2 regions of the Kosakonia calanthes genome follow, and region 1 is predicted to be linked to the other one. Evidence: predicted binding sites of a transcription regulator. Region 1 holds the regulator's gene; the other holds the start of a gene.
The links. The regulator PhoB, encoded in region 1, activates phosphate uptake and scavenging genes when phosphate is short. The targets are predictions, from matches to a motif close to CTGTCATAAAACTGNCNNAT.

Region 1 (8,217 bases):
AATGTGTTGAATGAGTGTGTGGCCGATACCGGGCTGGCGTTGATGCTGGCGGTGACGCGCAAAATTTGCGAGGCCGACCGTTTTGCCCGCGCGGGTGAATGGGAAAAGGCAGTTTTCCCCGGCGCCTGGAAGATGAGCGGCAAGCGCTGCGGCATTGTCGGGATGGGGAATATTGGTCATGACGTCGCGCAGCGCGCAGCGGCGTTTAACATGCCGATTCACTATTTCAGCCCGCAAGAAGCGCGTAACAGCACCTGGCAACGCCATGACTCGCTTGTTGCGCTGGCGAAAGCGGTGGATTTCCTGGTACTGACGCTGCCTGGTGGGGCGAAAACGCATCATGTGATTAGTCGTGACGTGCTGGAAGCGCTGGGGCCGGACGGCATTTTGGTGAATATTGCACGCGGCAGCGTGGTGGATACCGAGGCGTTAATCGCCGTGTTGCAGGAGGGGAAATTGCGCGGTGCGGGGTTGGATGTGTTTGAGCAAGAGCCGCATATTCCGCCCGCGTTGCGCGATGTGCAAAACGTTGTGCTGCTGCCGCATATTGCCAGCAACACGGCAGAAACGCGCCAGGCGATGGCGGATCTCACCATCAATAATCTGGTGAGTTATTTCAACGACGGGAAGTTGTTGACGCCGGTGGTGTGAGTTTTGCCGGGTGGCGCTACGCTTACCCGGCCTACGAATCACATTGGGCAACATCGCCGGGTGGTGCTGCGCTTACCCGGCCTACGAATCACATTGGGCAACATCGCCGGGTGGTGCTGCGCTTACCCGGCCTACAAAACCCTTTCGCCATCAGGCGGCTTTTTTGAATTTCCAGCCAATCAACAGCAGCACGATCCACGCAAAACCCACATACAGCGAAATACGGGTATCCGGGTGCCAGCCTATCAGCGCGATGATAAACACCAGGAAAATCAGCCCGGCGACGGTGGTTGCGACACCGCCTGGCACTTTGAATTTCAATGCCTTGACTTCGTCAGCCGACAGACGACGGCGGAAACCAATTTGCGACAGCAGGATCATGATCCACACCCACACCGTGGCGAAGGTCGCCAGCGAAGCAATCACCAGGAAGACGTTTTCCGGCATGATGTAGTTGAGGTACACCGCCAGCAGCAGCGCGAGGGTCATCACCAGCACCGTCACCCACGGAATACCGCGACGAGACGTTTTGGCGAACATCTTCGGCGCGCTGCCCTGCTCCGCCATACCGTGCAGCATACGCCCCACGCCAAACACATCGCTGTTGATCGCCGAAAGCGAAGCGGTCAGCACCACAAAGTTCAGAATGCTGGCGGCAAATGTGATGCCCATATGCTGGAAGGTCAGCACAAATGGGCTGCCATCGGTACCCACTTGGTTCCACGGATAGATGGACATAATCACGAACAGCGTGCCGACGTAAAACACCAGAATACGCATCGGTACAGAGTTAATGGCGCGTGGAATCGATTTTTCCGGATCCTGCGCTTCACCGGCGGTGATGCCGATGATTTCAATGCCGCCGTAAGCGAACATCACCATTTGCAGCGCCATGACCGTGCCGATCCAGCCATTACTGAAGAAGCCGCCATGGCTCCACAAATTGCTGATCCCGGTCGGTTCGCCGCCGTTGCCAATCCCCCAAATGATGATGCCGAAACCGGCGACGATCATGATGATGATGGTGGCAACTTTAAAGAAGGAGAACCAGAACTCCAGTTCGCCGAAGACTTTCACGCTCATCAGGTTGATGGCGCAAATCAGTAGCACCACGCTGAGTACCCAGATCCAGTGCGGCACGGTCGGGAACCAGACGCCCATATAAATGCCAAAGGCCGTGACGTCGGCGATGGCGACAATCAGAATTTCAAAACAGTAGGTCCAGCCGGTGATATAGCCGGCCAATGGGCCGAGGTTTTCTTGCGCGTAGCGTGAGAAGGAGCTGGCGGAAGGGTTATGCACGGACATTTCGCCCAGCGCTCGCATAATGATATACGCGGCTACCCCGCCGATAATGTAGGCCAGCAACACACTTGGCCCGGCCATTTTGATGGCGTCCGCAGAGCCGTAAAACAGCCCGGTGCCAATCGCTGATCCCAGCGCCATAAAGCGAATGTGGCGGGTGCTTAGCCCACGCTTCAGCTTATTCGTACTTTCCATCGTTTCCACTGCCGTTATCCAACACAAAAATAAAAAACCACGGAGTGCGCTACCCCGTGGTTGAACTCACCGTGTTTGCCGCTGTTAATGCGCGCTGGAAGTCACCGGACGTCCTGCCGCGCGATCCCAGACTGCCGCCAGAATCACCATGACCAGGCTCGGCATCAACCAAGCCAGCCCCTGCTCTGCCAGCGGTAAGCGCTGAGTCCAGGCAGGAAGGTGTTCAGCAAACGCGGACGCTTTCACGCCGTCGAGGATACCAAAAAGCAAACTGATAAACATGGCCGGTGCGATAACGCGGGTTGAACTGTGCCAGAACGAGCGGCTAAAGCTCAACACCACCAGCACGATGCACGGCGGGTAAATCATGGTCAGCACCGGAATCGAAATCTGGATCAGATGGCTCAGCCCCAGGTTGGAAACCGCCATTGAGAAGATACCCAGAATAAATACCAGGCTGCGATAAGAGAGCGGCAGATACTGCGCGAAGAACTCGGCACACGCACAGGTCAGGCCAACCGCAGTCACCAGGCAAGCGATGAAAATCAGCGCTGCCAGCAGGAAGCTGCCCGCACCACCGAAGGTGTGCTGCACATAAGCATGCAGGATGGCCGCACCGTTAACGGATTGATCAACCAGCGTGGAGCTGTCGGAACCGAGACGGAACAGCGCCAGATAAAGCAGCGTCAGACCAACGCCCGCCATCAGGCCAGCCCAAACGGTATAACGGGTCAACAGACGCGCTTCGGTCACACCACGCGAACGGGCGGCATTCACGATAACAATACCGAAGACCATCGCACCCAGCGTATCCATGGTCAGATAACCGTTCACAAAACCGTTAGAGAATGGCGCGGTCTGATAGGCCTCCAGCGCGTGGCTGATCGGGCCGGCAGGCCAGACGATAGCGGCAACGGCAAGAATTGTCAGCGCAATGATTTTCAGCGGCGCGAGGAAATTGCCGACGGTATCCAGCAGTTTGCCCGGATAGAGCGACACCAGGATAACCAGCGCGAAATAAACGATGCTGTAAATCAGCAGCGGCAGTGCGCCGTCGCCGGTCAGCGGTGCGATACCCACTTCAAAAGAGACGGTCGCGGTACGCGGCGTCGCGAACAGCGGGCCAACCGCCAGATAGCAGACCGTTGCCAGCAACACGCCCGCCACTTTACCAATCGGCGTGCTCAGGCTGTCAACGCCACCGCCCACTTTCGCCAGCGCCACCACGGTCAACACCGGGAGGCCCACCGCCGTGATCAAAAAGCCAAAAGCCGCCGTCCAGACGTGTTCACCCGCCTGCAAGCCAACCATGGGAGGAAAAATGATGTTACCTGCGCCTACAAAGAGGGCAAAAGTCATAAAGCCCAGAGCAACAATGTCGCGTGGTTTTAAGTGATGGGTCATAAGTTTTTACTGCCTGTGGATGTGGTGTCGTAAAAATGATGATTTTTTCGGCTCTTCCAACCGAACAATAACGTAACAATATCGCGTTAAATCAGCGGGAAATGCTTCAAGTACAGCGCGGCGAAGAATAGTTTTTCGATTTACCACGCAAACACAGTCGGTCTGACAATGTCTGGGGCGCAATTTAAACGCTTATAACGTTTAAAGGCAAGTCGGGATCGCAAAACCAGATGGTTATACCACACAGATAAATAAAACCAGTGAAATACTCCATTTATAAGAAAAACACATGGCTGATCATGCGAACAAAAAAGCAGCAAGCGTACAAAATACGTTTAAGGCGAAGCGGATAACGAGGAACAGCGGCCCGTTGTCGCAGGCCGCTGGAAAGATAAGCTGACAGAAAGGTTACGTGACGGCGACTTTGGCAACCAGGCGTTCCGGCAGGACAAAGCTAAAACGCGTGCCTTTGCCTGGCTGGCTTACAATATCAAGACGGCTATCGTGATGATTCACCGCGTGTTTCACAATCGCCAGCCCCAGGCCGCTGCCGCCGGTTTGCCGGGAACGGGCTTTGTCAACGCGGTAGAAACGCTCGGTCAGGCGCGGAATATGCTCGGCGGCAATGCCCGGCCCGTTATCCTGCACGCTGAATTCCGCACCGTGCGGCACAGGCTGCCAGCGCACAATAATGTGCGTTCCGGCGGGCGTGTGGTTGACCGCGTTATAAACAAGGTTGGAAATCGCGCTGCGTAGCTGCTCTTCGTTGCCCAGCACTTTTAGATTGCCGTCGACTTCAAAACTAAATGTGTGTTTTTGCTGGCTAAGGGTTTGCGCTTCGCGCTCCACAACCCGCAGCATCATCGGCACATCAATAATTTCATTGGGCGGCAAAGTCGGCGCGGCTTCAATCTTTGATAGCGTCAGCAGCTGGCGCACCAGCCCTTCCATCCGCGAGGTTTGTTCCCGCATGGTGTGCAGCGCTTTTTCGCGCGGTGCACCTTCCAGCGTTTGCTCCTGCATCATCTCCAGGTAGCCTTGCAAAACCGTAAGCGGTGTACGCAACTCGTGGCTGACGTTGGCAAAGAAGTTGCGCCGCGCACCTTCCAGTTGGTGCATTTGCGTGACATCACGCGCCACCATCAACAGCTGCTGCTCGCTGTATGGCATCACGCGGATCTCCAGATGACGCCCGGTATTGAGCACCAAATTGAGCGGTTTGCCGAAAGATTGCGTCTTCAGGTATTGAGTAAATTCGGGGTAGCGCAACAGGTTCAGGATGTTCTGACCATTATCGTCCGGCCAGCGCAGCCCGAGCAGTTGTTGCGCAAGGCCGTTACACCAGAAGATCATGCCCTCTTCGGTGGTGAGAACCACCGCATCCGGCAGGGATTCCGCGCCGCTGCGAAAGCGTTTAATCAGATTACCCAGCTCGCGACGGCGCTTTTTGTTACGCATCTGCATCTGGTGCAGGCCGTATAACAACGGTTCCCAGCTTCCTGTGCCGGGCGGCGGCGTCATACTTTTATCGACCCATAACCACCAGGAAAGACGTAACAAATTCCAGAAATGCCAGATCAGCAGACCGATAACCGCCGCGAGTAAAAACCAGGGCAGATGACCGAAAATCGCGCCGAATATAAAGGCGGGGATACAACAAAGGAGGAGCTCCAGCACCAGCCTTTTCCATGACAGCCGTTCCAGCACGCATCACACTCCTGTCAAATTTCAGAAACGGGTCGAAAAACGATATCCCGTGCCGCGCACTGTTTGCACCATACGATCGTGCCCGCTGTGTTCCAGCGCTTTGCGCAGACGGCGAATATGCACGTCCACCGTTCTGTCTTCAACATAAACATTGGTTCCCCAGACGTGGTTCAGCAGTTGTTCACGGCTGTAAACCCGCTCCGGGTGGGTCATAAAGAAGTGCAGGAGTTTAAACTCGGTCGGCCCCATATCCAGCGGGTTTTCGCCGGTCATCACGCGATGTGACGATGGGTCGAGGCTTAGCCCCTGCATTTCGATAACTTCTTCCACTGCCATCGGCGAAATTCGGCGCATTACCGCTTTGATTCGCGCGACCAGTTCTTTAGGTGAAAAGGGTTTGGTGATGTAATCGTCCGCGCCTGTTTCCAGCCCACGAACGCGATCTTCTTCTTCCCCGCGCGCCGTCAGCATCATCACCGGAATATCACGGGTCATCGCTTCACGCTTTAGATGTTTAATAAACTGGATGCCAGAACCGCCGGGCAACATCCAGTCCAGTAAAACCAGATCGGGCCAGGGTTCATTAAGTTGGTTCACCGCGCTGTCATAATCTTCAGCTTCCACCGGTTGAAAACCATTTTGCTCGAGCACGAAGCAAACCATTTCACGGATGGGTGCTTCATCTTCTACGACCAGAATTCGTCTCGCCATGATTTGCCCTGTTTTAATTAGTCATCTGTATAGATAGCGGCGCCATTATGCGTCAGTTTTATGACAGATTTATGAATAAGATGACCGCCATATGACTCCACTCGAAGAAGTGTGACAGCGCAAATTTGTGCCTGGATATGTCCCTTATCTGCTTAATGTTTATAATCCCCTTTACGCTTTTTTGCCACGGACCCCCTATGCGCATCATTCACACGTCAGACTGGCACCTGGGCCAAAATTTCTACAGTAAAAGCCGGGCCGCCGAACACCACGCCTTTCTCGACTGGCTACTCGCCACGGCGGAAAGCCACGAAGTGGATGCGATAATCGTCGCCGGGGACATCTTCGATACCGGCTCACCGCCGAGTTACGCGCGCGAGCTTTATAACCGCTTTGTCGTCAAGCTTCAGCAAACCGGCTGTCAGCTGGTGGTGCTGGCCGGAAACCATGATTCCGTGGCCACCCTCAATGAATCGAAAGAGATCCTCGCCTACCTGAAAACCACGGTGGTTGCCAGCGCGGGCATCGAACCGTTTCTGCTTTACCGCCGTGATGGCGCGCCCGGTGCCGTGTTTTGCCCGGTGCCGTTTTTGCGCCCGCGCGACATTACCGTCAGCCAGGCGGGGCTTTCCGGGCAGGAGAAACAGCAACATCTGCTGACTGCCATTACCGATTACTACCAACAACAATTCACCACCGCTTGTACACTGCGCCGCGAACAACGTTTGCCGATTATTGCCAGCGGCCATTTAACCACCGTTGGTGCCAGCAAAAGTGACGCGGTACGTGATATTTATATCGGCACGTTGGATGCTTTCCCTGCACAAAACTTTCCGCCCGCCGATTACATCGCGCTGGGACACATTCACCGGTCGCAGAAAATTGGCGGTCAGGCGCACATTCGTTATTGCGGCTCGCCGATCCCGTTAAGTTTTGATGAAACGGGCAAAAACAAAAGCGTCAATCTGGTGACCTTCACCGATGGCAAGCTGGCGGAAGTGACTGCGCTGGAGGTTCCGCCAACCCAGCCGCTAGCGGTAATAAAAGGTGATTTTGCGGAGATTTGTCGCCAACTTGAGCAGTGGCGCGATGCCCCGGCAGACACGCCGGTGTGGCTGGATATTGAAATTGTCAGCAGCGATTATCTGGCGGATATGCAGCGAAAAATTCAACAAGTGACCGAGGATTTACCGGTGGAAGTGTTGCTGGTTCGCCGCAGCCGCGAGCAGCGGGAGCGCATTCTCGCCGGGGAATTACGTGAAACATTGAGCGAATTAAAAGTGGAAGACGTTTTTGCCCGCCGCCTCGCGCAGGAAGAACTCGACGAAACCCAAACCGCGCGTTTACAGGCGCTGTTTAGCGAAACCTGCCAGGCGCTGGATGAGGAGCAAGACGCATGAAAATCCTCAGCTTACGCTTAAAAAACCTCAATTCGCTGAAAGGCGAGTGGAAAATCGATTTCACCGAAGAGCCGTTCGCCAGCAATGGCTTATTTGCCATTACCGGCGCGACCGGCGCGGGGAAAACCACGTTACTGGATGCGATTTGTCTGGCGCTGTACCACGAAACGCCGCGCCTGAGCACCTTGTCGCAATCGCAAAACGATTTAATGACCCGCGACACCGCCGACTGCCTGGCGGAAGTGGAATTTGAAGTGAAAGGCGTCGCTTACCGGGCGTTCTGGAGCCAGACCCGCGCCCGTGGGCTGGCGGATGGCAACTTGCAGGCGCCGCGCGTCGAGCTTGCCACCTGCGCCGACGGCAAAATCCTTGCCGATAAAGTGAAAGATAAACTCGATCTCACTGCCTCGCTCACCGGGCTGGACTATGGGCGTTTCACCCGCTCGATGCTGCTGTCACAAGGCCAGTTCGCCGCGTTTCTCAATGCCAAACCCCGCGAACGCGCGGAGTTGCTTGAAGAGCTAACCGGCACCGAAATTTACGGGCAAATTTCGGCGATGGTGTTTGAGAAACACAAAACCGCGAAAACCCAGTTGGAGAATTTACAGGCGCAGGCTGAAGGCGTTGTTTTACTCAACGATGAGCAGCGCCAGCAGCTTACGCAAAGTTTGCAGGCACTTACTGACGAAGAGCAAACCTTGCTGGCCGGGCAACGCGCCGTGCAGACGCAGGCGCAATGGCTGAACCGCGATGCGGAATTACACGCCGCGCGCGGGCGGGCGCAGGCCGCGCTGGCGCAAGCACAGCAGTCGCTGGCCAGCGCTCAGCCGCAGTTGGCGGCACT
Region 2 (8,217 bases), 1.5 Mb from region 1:
GCCCGTTTTGGGCTGGAGCAGGATGACGACAACCTGATGGCGCTGGTGCTCACCCCTTCGCACCTTGAACTGCGCAAGCGCGATGAACCGAAACTCGGCGGCATTTTTGTCGACTTTGTGGCGGGCGGAATGGCGCACCGGCGCAAGTTCGGCGGCGGACGCGGTGAAGCGGTTGCCAAAGCGGTTGGCATCAAAGGCAGTTACTTGCCGGAAGTGGTGGATGCCACGGCGGGGCTGGGCCGCGATGCGTTTGTGCTGGCGTCGGTGGGTTGCCGGGTACGAATGCTGGAGCGCAACCCGGTAGTGGCGGCGCTGTTGGAAGATGGCCTTCATCGCGGTTATGCGGATGCGGAAATTGGCCCGTGGCTGCGCGACCGCTTACAGCTGATTCACGCTTCCAGCCTGACGGGGCTTGCGGACATCACGCCGCGCCCGCAGGTGGTCTATCTCGATCCGATGTTCCCGCATAAGCAAAAAAGCGCACTGGTGAAAAAGGAGATGCGGGTTTTTCAGTCGCTGGTTGGCCCGGATCTGGATGCCGATGGTTTGCTGGAACCTGCGCGGCAGTTAGCCATTAAGCGCGTGGTGGTGAAACGCCCGGATTACGCGCCGCCGCTGGCGGGTATTGCCACGCAATCGGCGGTGGTCACCAAAAGCCATCGTTTTGATATCTACCCCGGTTCCGGGGAATAAAAAACCCGGCCGCGTTGCGCGTACCGGGTTGTGATGTTGCGAAGCGGGCGGTTTTTACGCCGCTCGCTCACGAGGCATCAATCCTCTTCTTCGTCCCGCAGCGGGACAATCAGCATATCGACATGAACGGTGTTAATCAGCTGGCGCGCGGACGACATCAGCTTACTCCAGAAATCCTGATGATGACCGCAAACCACCAGGTCCATATCGTATTTTTTAATCGCATCGACCAGCACTTGCCCTAAATCACCGCTGCCGCTCAGGGTTTCGGTAATCGGGTAGCCTGCGTTGGTGGAAAGCTCAGTCAGCGCCTGGTGCGTTTCATCGGAGATGCGTTTTTGCATGTCGCCGAGATTCACATCAATCAGGCCTGTATAAAGATCGGAGTAATTTACATCGACATGTATAAGGGAAATTTTCGCGTTGTAAGGACGCGCCATGGATACTGCTTTCTCAACCAGCAATTTACTTTCGGGGGAAAGGTCGACGGCGATAAGGATGTGTTTGTAAGCCATAGTGTTACTCCTTCCATAAGTTGTCGATGACCATCGGGGTTGAAACCCTGATGCTGTTGCACTGCGCTCGCATCCTGCGTTTCACGTGAGCGTAGCGCCCGGCCTTAAGGATCTCATTGTAGAAGATATTTCTACCTTATAACGCTCTTTTGGCACCGTCAATCCGCCTGGATCACGATTCACTTAAGCAATATTTACAACCAGATGCATAGATGATGCTTTCGTTGCTGGCAAAAAAATAAAGTGATCTCCTACACTATAAATAAACCGTACGGAACACCGCCTGCGCAGCTGCCCCGTCCGGCGATTGGTAACACTCTTCGTTGTCTGACTCGGTTGGGTATCCAGGAGCGTGAGTCCTTGTGGGCTCTCGCCGGGGAGGGGATATGGTGATCAGCACTGTTGCACTGTTCTGGGCTTTATGTGTGGTGTGTGTGGTTAACATGGCGCGTTATTACTCATCGCTTCGCGCATTGTTAGTGGTACTTCGTGGTTGTGACCCCTTACTTTATCAGTACGTGGATGGCGGCGGATTTTTCACCTCTCACGGGCAACCCAGCAAACAAATGCGGCTGGTCTGGTACATCTACGGGCAACGCTATCGCGATCATCATGATGACGAGTTTATCCGCCGTTGTGAGCGAGTGCGCCGTCAGTTCATTTTGACCAGCTCATTATGCGGGCTGGTGGTGGTGAGTTTGATTGCGTTGTTGATTTGGCATTGAGTTGTAGGCCTGATAAGCGAAGCGCCATCAGGCAATTCTTTCGGAGATAAAAAAACGGGTCAGTTTCCTGACCCGTTTTTTATTGTGCGACACACCCCATCAAATCAGATGCAGTGAAATCCAGTACAGCGCGCCAGACAGAATAATCGATGCCGGCAGGGTAAAGACCCAGGCCATCAGAATATTGGTCACGGTTTTGCGTTGCAGACCGCCGCCGTCGACAATCATTGTCCCGGCAACAGAAGACGACAGCACGTGCGTGGTGGAAACCGGCATGCCGGTATAACTCGCCAGACCGATGGACACCGCGGCGGTCATCTGCGCGGACATCCCTTGCGCATACGTCATGCCTTTCTTACCGATTTTTTCACCGATAGTGGTCGCGACGCGACGCCAGCCGATCATCGTCCCCAGGCCCAGCGCCAGCGCAACGGCCATGATGATCCAGATTGGCGCGTACTCAATGGTGCTGAGCATATCGCCTTTCAGTTTCTTCAGCAGGCGCTGATCGTCCGCGCTGACATCCGGCTGCTTCGCCACTTTATCCGTAATATCGGACAGGCAAAGCATGATGCGGCGCAACTGACCACGCTGTTCCAGCGGAACCTGTTCGTAATTCTCAATGCCCGTCAGCATCGCTTTCGCGCGGTCCAGCGCACTGATTGCGCGACCCGGATGGCAATGGAACTCGCCCGGCTGTGTAGTCACTTCTTCCGGTGTTGGCAGCATTGGCGCCGCACCGGTCACTTTTTGCAGCAGCGCCGGATGTTGCTGGAAGTAGGTTTCCACATTGTTGACGGCATCACGCGTACGGGTGATGTCGTAACCGGAAGCGTTCATATTCACCACAAAGCCCGCAGGCGCAACGCCAATCAGCACCAGCATAATCAAGCCGATACCTTTCTGACCGTCGTTCGCACCGTGGGAGAAACTCACGCCAATGGCGGAGATAATCAACGCGATACGCGTCCAGAACGGCGGCTTTTTCTTACCGTCGATCTTCTCGCGTTCAGCAGGCGTCATGTGGATACGCGCGCGCTTTTTGGTGTTGCTCCAGTAACGACGCAGAATAAATATCAAGCCGCCCGCAATCACCAGACCGACGATCGGTGAAAGGATCAGCGAACCGAAGATTTCCAGCACTTTTGGGATATTTAAAGCGTCCACCACGGAATTACCGGACATCAGCGCATTGGTTAAACCAATACCGATAATCGCGCCAATCAGGGTGTGGGAACTGGAAGCCGGCAGACCCAAATACCAGGTGCCAAGGTTCCAGATAATGGCGGCAAGCAACATGGAGAAGACCATTGCCAGGCCATGGGCGGAGCTAACGTTAAGCAGCAGATCGGTTGGCAACATATGCACAATGGCATACGCAACGCTTAACCCGCCCAGCAAAACGCCGAAGAAGTTAAACACTGCTGCCATCACAACCGCCAGCTGAGAACGCATAGCGCGTGTATAAATCACAGTTGCAACGGCATTCGCAGTGTCGTGGAAGCCGTTAATGGCCTCGTAAAACAGAACAAAAACCAAAGCAAGCAAGAGTAATAGCCCGGTATGCAGATCCAGGCCGGCAAACAAATGTACCATAGGTCGTTAAGCCATTTATTGGGGACACGAACGCCGCGCATTATCAGGGACATTGGCAGCGTGGGCAAAGTGAAATATGTATTTTTTTTGACATTATTTCTTACAATCCACTTAAGTTTTAAAATTATCTTATATTTTTCAATGTTATGTTGCTTTTCGCACATCTGCGCTCTGGTGCGACCAGCATGAACTCTTTACAATCCGCGACGATTTTCAATTGAGGGTGCAGGTGTGGAAAGGTTTGATGCCATTGTAGTCGGTGCCGGTGCGGCGGGGATGTTCTGTGCGGCAATGGCAGGGCAGGCGGGCAGCCGCGTGTTGCTGCTGGATAACGGTAAAAAACCGGGCCGTAAAATCCTGATGTCCGGCGGCGGGCGCTGCAACTTCACCAATCTGTATGTCGAACCTGCGGCCTACCTCAGCCAAAACCCGCATTTTTGTAAATCCGCGCTGGCGCGTTATACCCAGTGGGATTTTATCGATCTGGTCAATAAACACGGCATTGCCTGGCACGAAAAGACGCTGGGGCAGCTTTTTTGCGATGACTCCGCGCAGCAGATTGTCGATATGTTGGTGGCGGAGTGCGAAAAAGGCAACGTGACGCAGCGCCTGCGCAGTGAAGTCCTCAATATTGAACGTTCTGAAGAGGGTTACACGTTGCAGTTGAACGGCGACAGCGTGCAGGCGGCGAAACTGGTGATTGCCTCCGGCGGTCTGTCGATGCCGGGGCTGGGCGCATCGCCTTTCGGTTATAAAGTTGCCGAGCAGTTTGGCCTGAAAGTGCTGCCGACCCGCGCCGGGCTAGTGCCGTTTACGCTGCATAAGCCGCTGCTAGAGCAGGTGCAAACGCTGTCAGGCGTTTCTGTGCCGTCGGTCATTACCGCTGAAAACGGCACGGTTTTTCGCGAAAATCTGCTCTTTACCCACCGTGGCCTGTCGGGACCAGCGGTTCTGCAAATTTCCAGTTACTGGCAGCCGGGCGAATTCGTCAGCATCAATTTGCTGCCGGAGTGTGACCTGGAAAGTTTCCTCAACCAGCAGCGCGACGCGCATCCGAACCAAAGCCTGAAAAACACGCTTGGCATGCAACTGCCGAAAAGGTTGGTTGAGTGCCTGCAACAGCTTGGGCAGATCCCGGACGTCACGCTTAAGCAGCTTAATAGCCGCGAGCAGGAAACGCTGGTCGATACGCTGACCAAATGGCGTGTTCAGCCGAATGGCACCGAAGGCTACCGTACCGCGGAAGTGACCCTCGGCGGCGTGGATACCCATGAACTGTCGTCACGCACCATGGAAGCGCGCAATGTGCCGGGGCTCTATTTCATTGGTGAAGTGATGGATGTGACCGGTTGGCTGGGCGGGTATAACTTCCAGTGGGCGTGGTCGAGCGCCTGGGCGTGTGCGCAGGCATTAGCGGAATAAAACGCGTAGCAGAATCTTTTCAGTAAGCGCGGCGAACCGTAAATTCAGCGCTAAAAATCTGCCTTAGTTACCGCGTTTCTTCTTTTTTCTGCCGCGCGTTTTTCCTCTCCATAATTTCTCTATATTTTGCCTTCATACTCCGGAGGCAATTCCTCTATTCACCCGTCATTTATACTTAATAACTCTATTAATTTCCGTAGGTTACGCTTAATTATCACGATAACTAATGCCGTTAATCGTCGGATTGCCTGCCAGTGATTTGTCGCATCATAAGGGGTATGCACAGCACAAGCAGGAATAATAAAAATGACCCTAACGACCGCACCGGACTTCTCGTCGGCGCAATTTCTTGGCATGGCCCCTTTTTTGCGCATGAGCATCGCAGGTGTCGATTTTTCGTCGATAACCCAGGAGCTGATCGCGCAAGCACAAAATAACCCTGATGCTCCCGTTCTGTGGATGAATCTCGCCACCGCGATGATGAGCCTGAAACACGAAGCGTTGGGGTTACAAATCCAGGAACAAGCGCTGGCAATGCAGCGCGTCTACCACTGGCCCGCGCGTCAGACGCCAAAGCTACGGCTACTGATGTTGATGGTGCCTGGCAACCTTTCGGCGAATATTCCCCTCGACTGCTTGTTAGAAAACAGCGATATCGACCTGCTTTATTACTATGTCGATGCAAATAGCGACAACCCGTTGACTGCGCCGATCCCAGAACATGATGTGGTGATGGTGGCGATTGGCGCCAGTGATGAGCAGGAAAACGTGCTTTTGCGCCTCGCGTTTGCCCTGTGCGGCTGGCCAAAACCGGTGCTAAACCCACCCAAAAGCGTGTCCACTTCCGAGCGCCATAACGCCAGCCTGCTACTGCAAAATGTGCCTGGTTTGCTGATTTGCCCGGCATTGCATACTTCCCGCCAGCAGTTACAGGCGGTGGCTGGCGGGCAGAAAATATTGGCTGAGATTGTAGAGGAGCACGACTTTCCCATTATCGTGCGCCCGGTCGGTAGCCACGGTGGTCACGGCCTGCAAAAAATCGACTCGGCTGCCGAGGTGGCGCTTTATCTGGCGCAAACCGAAGGCGAGGCTTTTTTTGTCTCGCGTTTCGTTGATTACAGCGGCAGCGACGGCCTGTTTCGCAAAATGCGCGTGGTGCTGATCGACGGCAAACCCTATGCCTGCCATATGGGCGTCTCTGCGCACTGGATGATTCATTACGTCAACGCCGGGATGTATGAAGATGCCGATAAGCGCGCGCAGGAAGCCCGCTTTTTCAATGAGTTCGCCGACTTCGCCGAGCGCCATCGAGCAGCGCTGGACGCCATTAGCCAGCGCACCGGTTTGCACTATATCGGTATCGACTGCGCAGAAACGCAGGATGGCAAGTTGCTGATTTTTGAGATTGACCCGGCGATGGTGGTCCATGCGATGGACGATGACGTCATGTTCCCGAATAAGCAGGTTCACATGCTGAAAGTGAAAAATGCGATGCGGGAAATGTTATTCCAGCGCGCCGGTAAAGCGCTTGACGATAAAGAATGAGAGTAAGAAGAAATGTCATTAAATCCAAATAACGCCCTTAATTTTTCCGGTGGGCCGGGCGCACTTCCGGACGTTGTTTTAAACCAGGTGCAGCAGGCGATTATTAATGTCCCGGAAGTGGGATTGTCGATCCTCGGTATTAGCCACCGTTCGGCATGGTTTGAGAATGTGGTTCGGGAAACCGAAAACAATATCCGCACGCTGTTGGGTTTGCCCAATGATTTCCACATCCTGTTTTTACAGGGTGGCGCAACGCAGCAGTTTTCAATGGTGCCGATGACCCTGCTGCGCGGGAAAAAGCACCCCGCCGAATATTTTGATACCGGCTACTGGAGCCGCAAAGTCATCACCGAAGCGATGCGCGAGGGCCCAGTGCGCGTTATCTGGAGCGGTGAAAAGGACGGCTACCGTCGCTTACCAACGGATGAAGAGTTAGATTTCTCCCCCGATGCGCCTTACATTCACTATGTGTCGAATGAAACGGTCGAAGGCCTGCAATTCGATCGTATTCTGGGTCGCGATGATGTTCCGCGCGTCTGCGATATGTCTTCAGACTTTCTCTCCAAACCGTGTGACGCCGGGAAGTTCTCGCTGATTTATGCTCATGCGCAGAAAAACATCGGCCCGGCCGGAGTGACGATTGTGCTGGTGCGCGACAGCGTGGTGCAAAGCTCGCCGGATAACCTGCCATCATTCCTGAATTACCGCCGACAGGTAGAGTCGCATTCAAACCTGAATACGCCGCCGGTATTCGCCATTTATGTGGTGTACCTGGTGACCCGCTGGCTGCTGAATGACATTGGCGGGCTGGAAAACATGGCGCGTATCAACCAGCAAAAAGCGGCGTTGCTCTACAGCATGATCGACGGTAGCGACGGTTTTTATCGCAACTGGGGCGATGCCGCATTCCGCTCAGATATGAACGCCGCCTTCACGCTGCCGACGGCTAAGCTGGAAGAGAAGTTCCTTCACGAAGCGGCGATCGCCGGTTTTGCTGGCCTCAGCGGTCACCGCGCCATCGGCGGCGTCCGGGCATCCATCTACAACGCTTTGACACCCGGAGCCGTAGAGAAACTGTGCGACTTTATGGAAGATTTCCGCTTTAAGCAGCACGCGAAAGTGTAATGCATTCAACTTTGCTGCCATGCGTTGATGAGAAGATCAGCGCATGGCGTTATCAGTAGCGACGAAATGACGCCAGTTTTTGCACCTGGCGACCCCGGTGATCAAAGTTATCTTCGTGCAACCAGCCATTCATCATTGATGCGACGCCAGCCCATTCCCGCAGGGTGATTGAGAAGACTGTAATATCGCTCAGGTGCCCTTTGCGGATCTTTTTATCGCGCAGGACGCCTTCCTTCACAAAGCCAATTCGTTCCGCGGATTGAATAGCGTCCGTGTTATAACTGCTTGTTCTCCATTCACATCTTCGATATTTCAGCTGATCAAAGAAATACGCCAGCACAATATAAAGACTCTCGGTGCTCATGCGCGTTCTTTTCATTAATGGCGTCCAGTTCACGTCGCCAATATCAAAAGAGCCGTTTTCGGGATCGAATTTGCCGACGTAGAAAAGCCCTTTTATTTTCCCGTCAGCTTTATCCTTCACCGAAAAATAAATCCGTTCAGGATGTGCCGCCAGGTTTCGTAAATAGGCGTAGCACGCGGTCATATTTGCGGGTCGGTGATCGCCAAGGTAGGTCCAGTCGCGTTCATCATCG

Region 2: the regulator PhoB is predicted to act here: its motif matches at 3,604-3,623, upstream of pitA (inorganic phosphate transporter PitA).

The regions. Positions count from the first base shown of each region.
Region 1 is NZ_CP151800.1:3,604,579-3,612,795, forward strand. Features, by position in the region: gene AAEY27_RS16970 (2-hydroxyacid dehydrogenase) at 1-651, shown strand, start outside; gene proY (proline-specific permease ProY) at 802-2,151, opposite strand; gene brnQ (branched-chain amino acid transporter carrier protein BrnQ) at 2,236-3,555, opposite strand; gene phoR (phosphate regulon sensor histidine kinase PhoR) at 3,964-5,262, opposite strand; gene phoB (phosphate response regulator transcription factor PhoB) at 5,284-5,973, opposite strand; gene sbcD (exonuclease subunit SbcD) at 6,171-7,373, shown strand; gene sbcC (exonuclease subunit SbcC) at 7,370-8,217, shown strand, end outside.
Region 2 is NZ_CP151800.1:310,189-318,405, forward strand. Features, by position in the region: gene rsmJ (16S rRNA (guanine(1516)-N(2))-methyltransferase RsmJ) at 1-693, shown strand, start outside; gene uspA (universal stress protein UspA) at 771-1,208, opposite strand; gene uspB (universal stress protein UspB) at 1,598-1,933, shown strand; gene pitA (inorganic phosphate transporter PitA) at 2,033-3,529, opposite strand; gene AAEY27_RS01300 (NAD(P)/FAD-dependent oxidoreductase) at 3,761-4,951, shown strand; gene AAEY27_RS01305 (ATP-grasp domain-containing protein) at 5,258-6,496, shown strand; gene AAEY27_RS01310 (phosphoserine transaminase) at 6,509-7,621, shown strand; gene AAEY27_RS01315 (GNAT family N-acetyltransferase) at 7,674-8,217, opposite strand, start outside.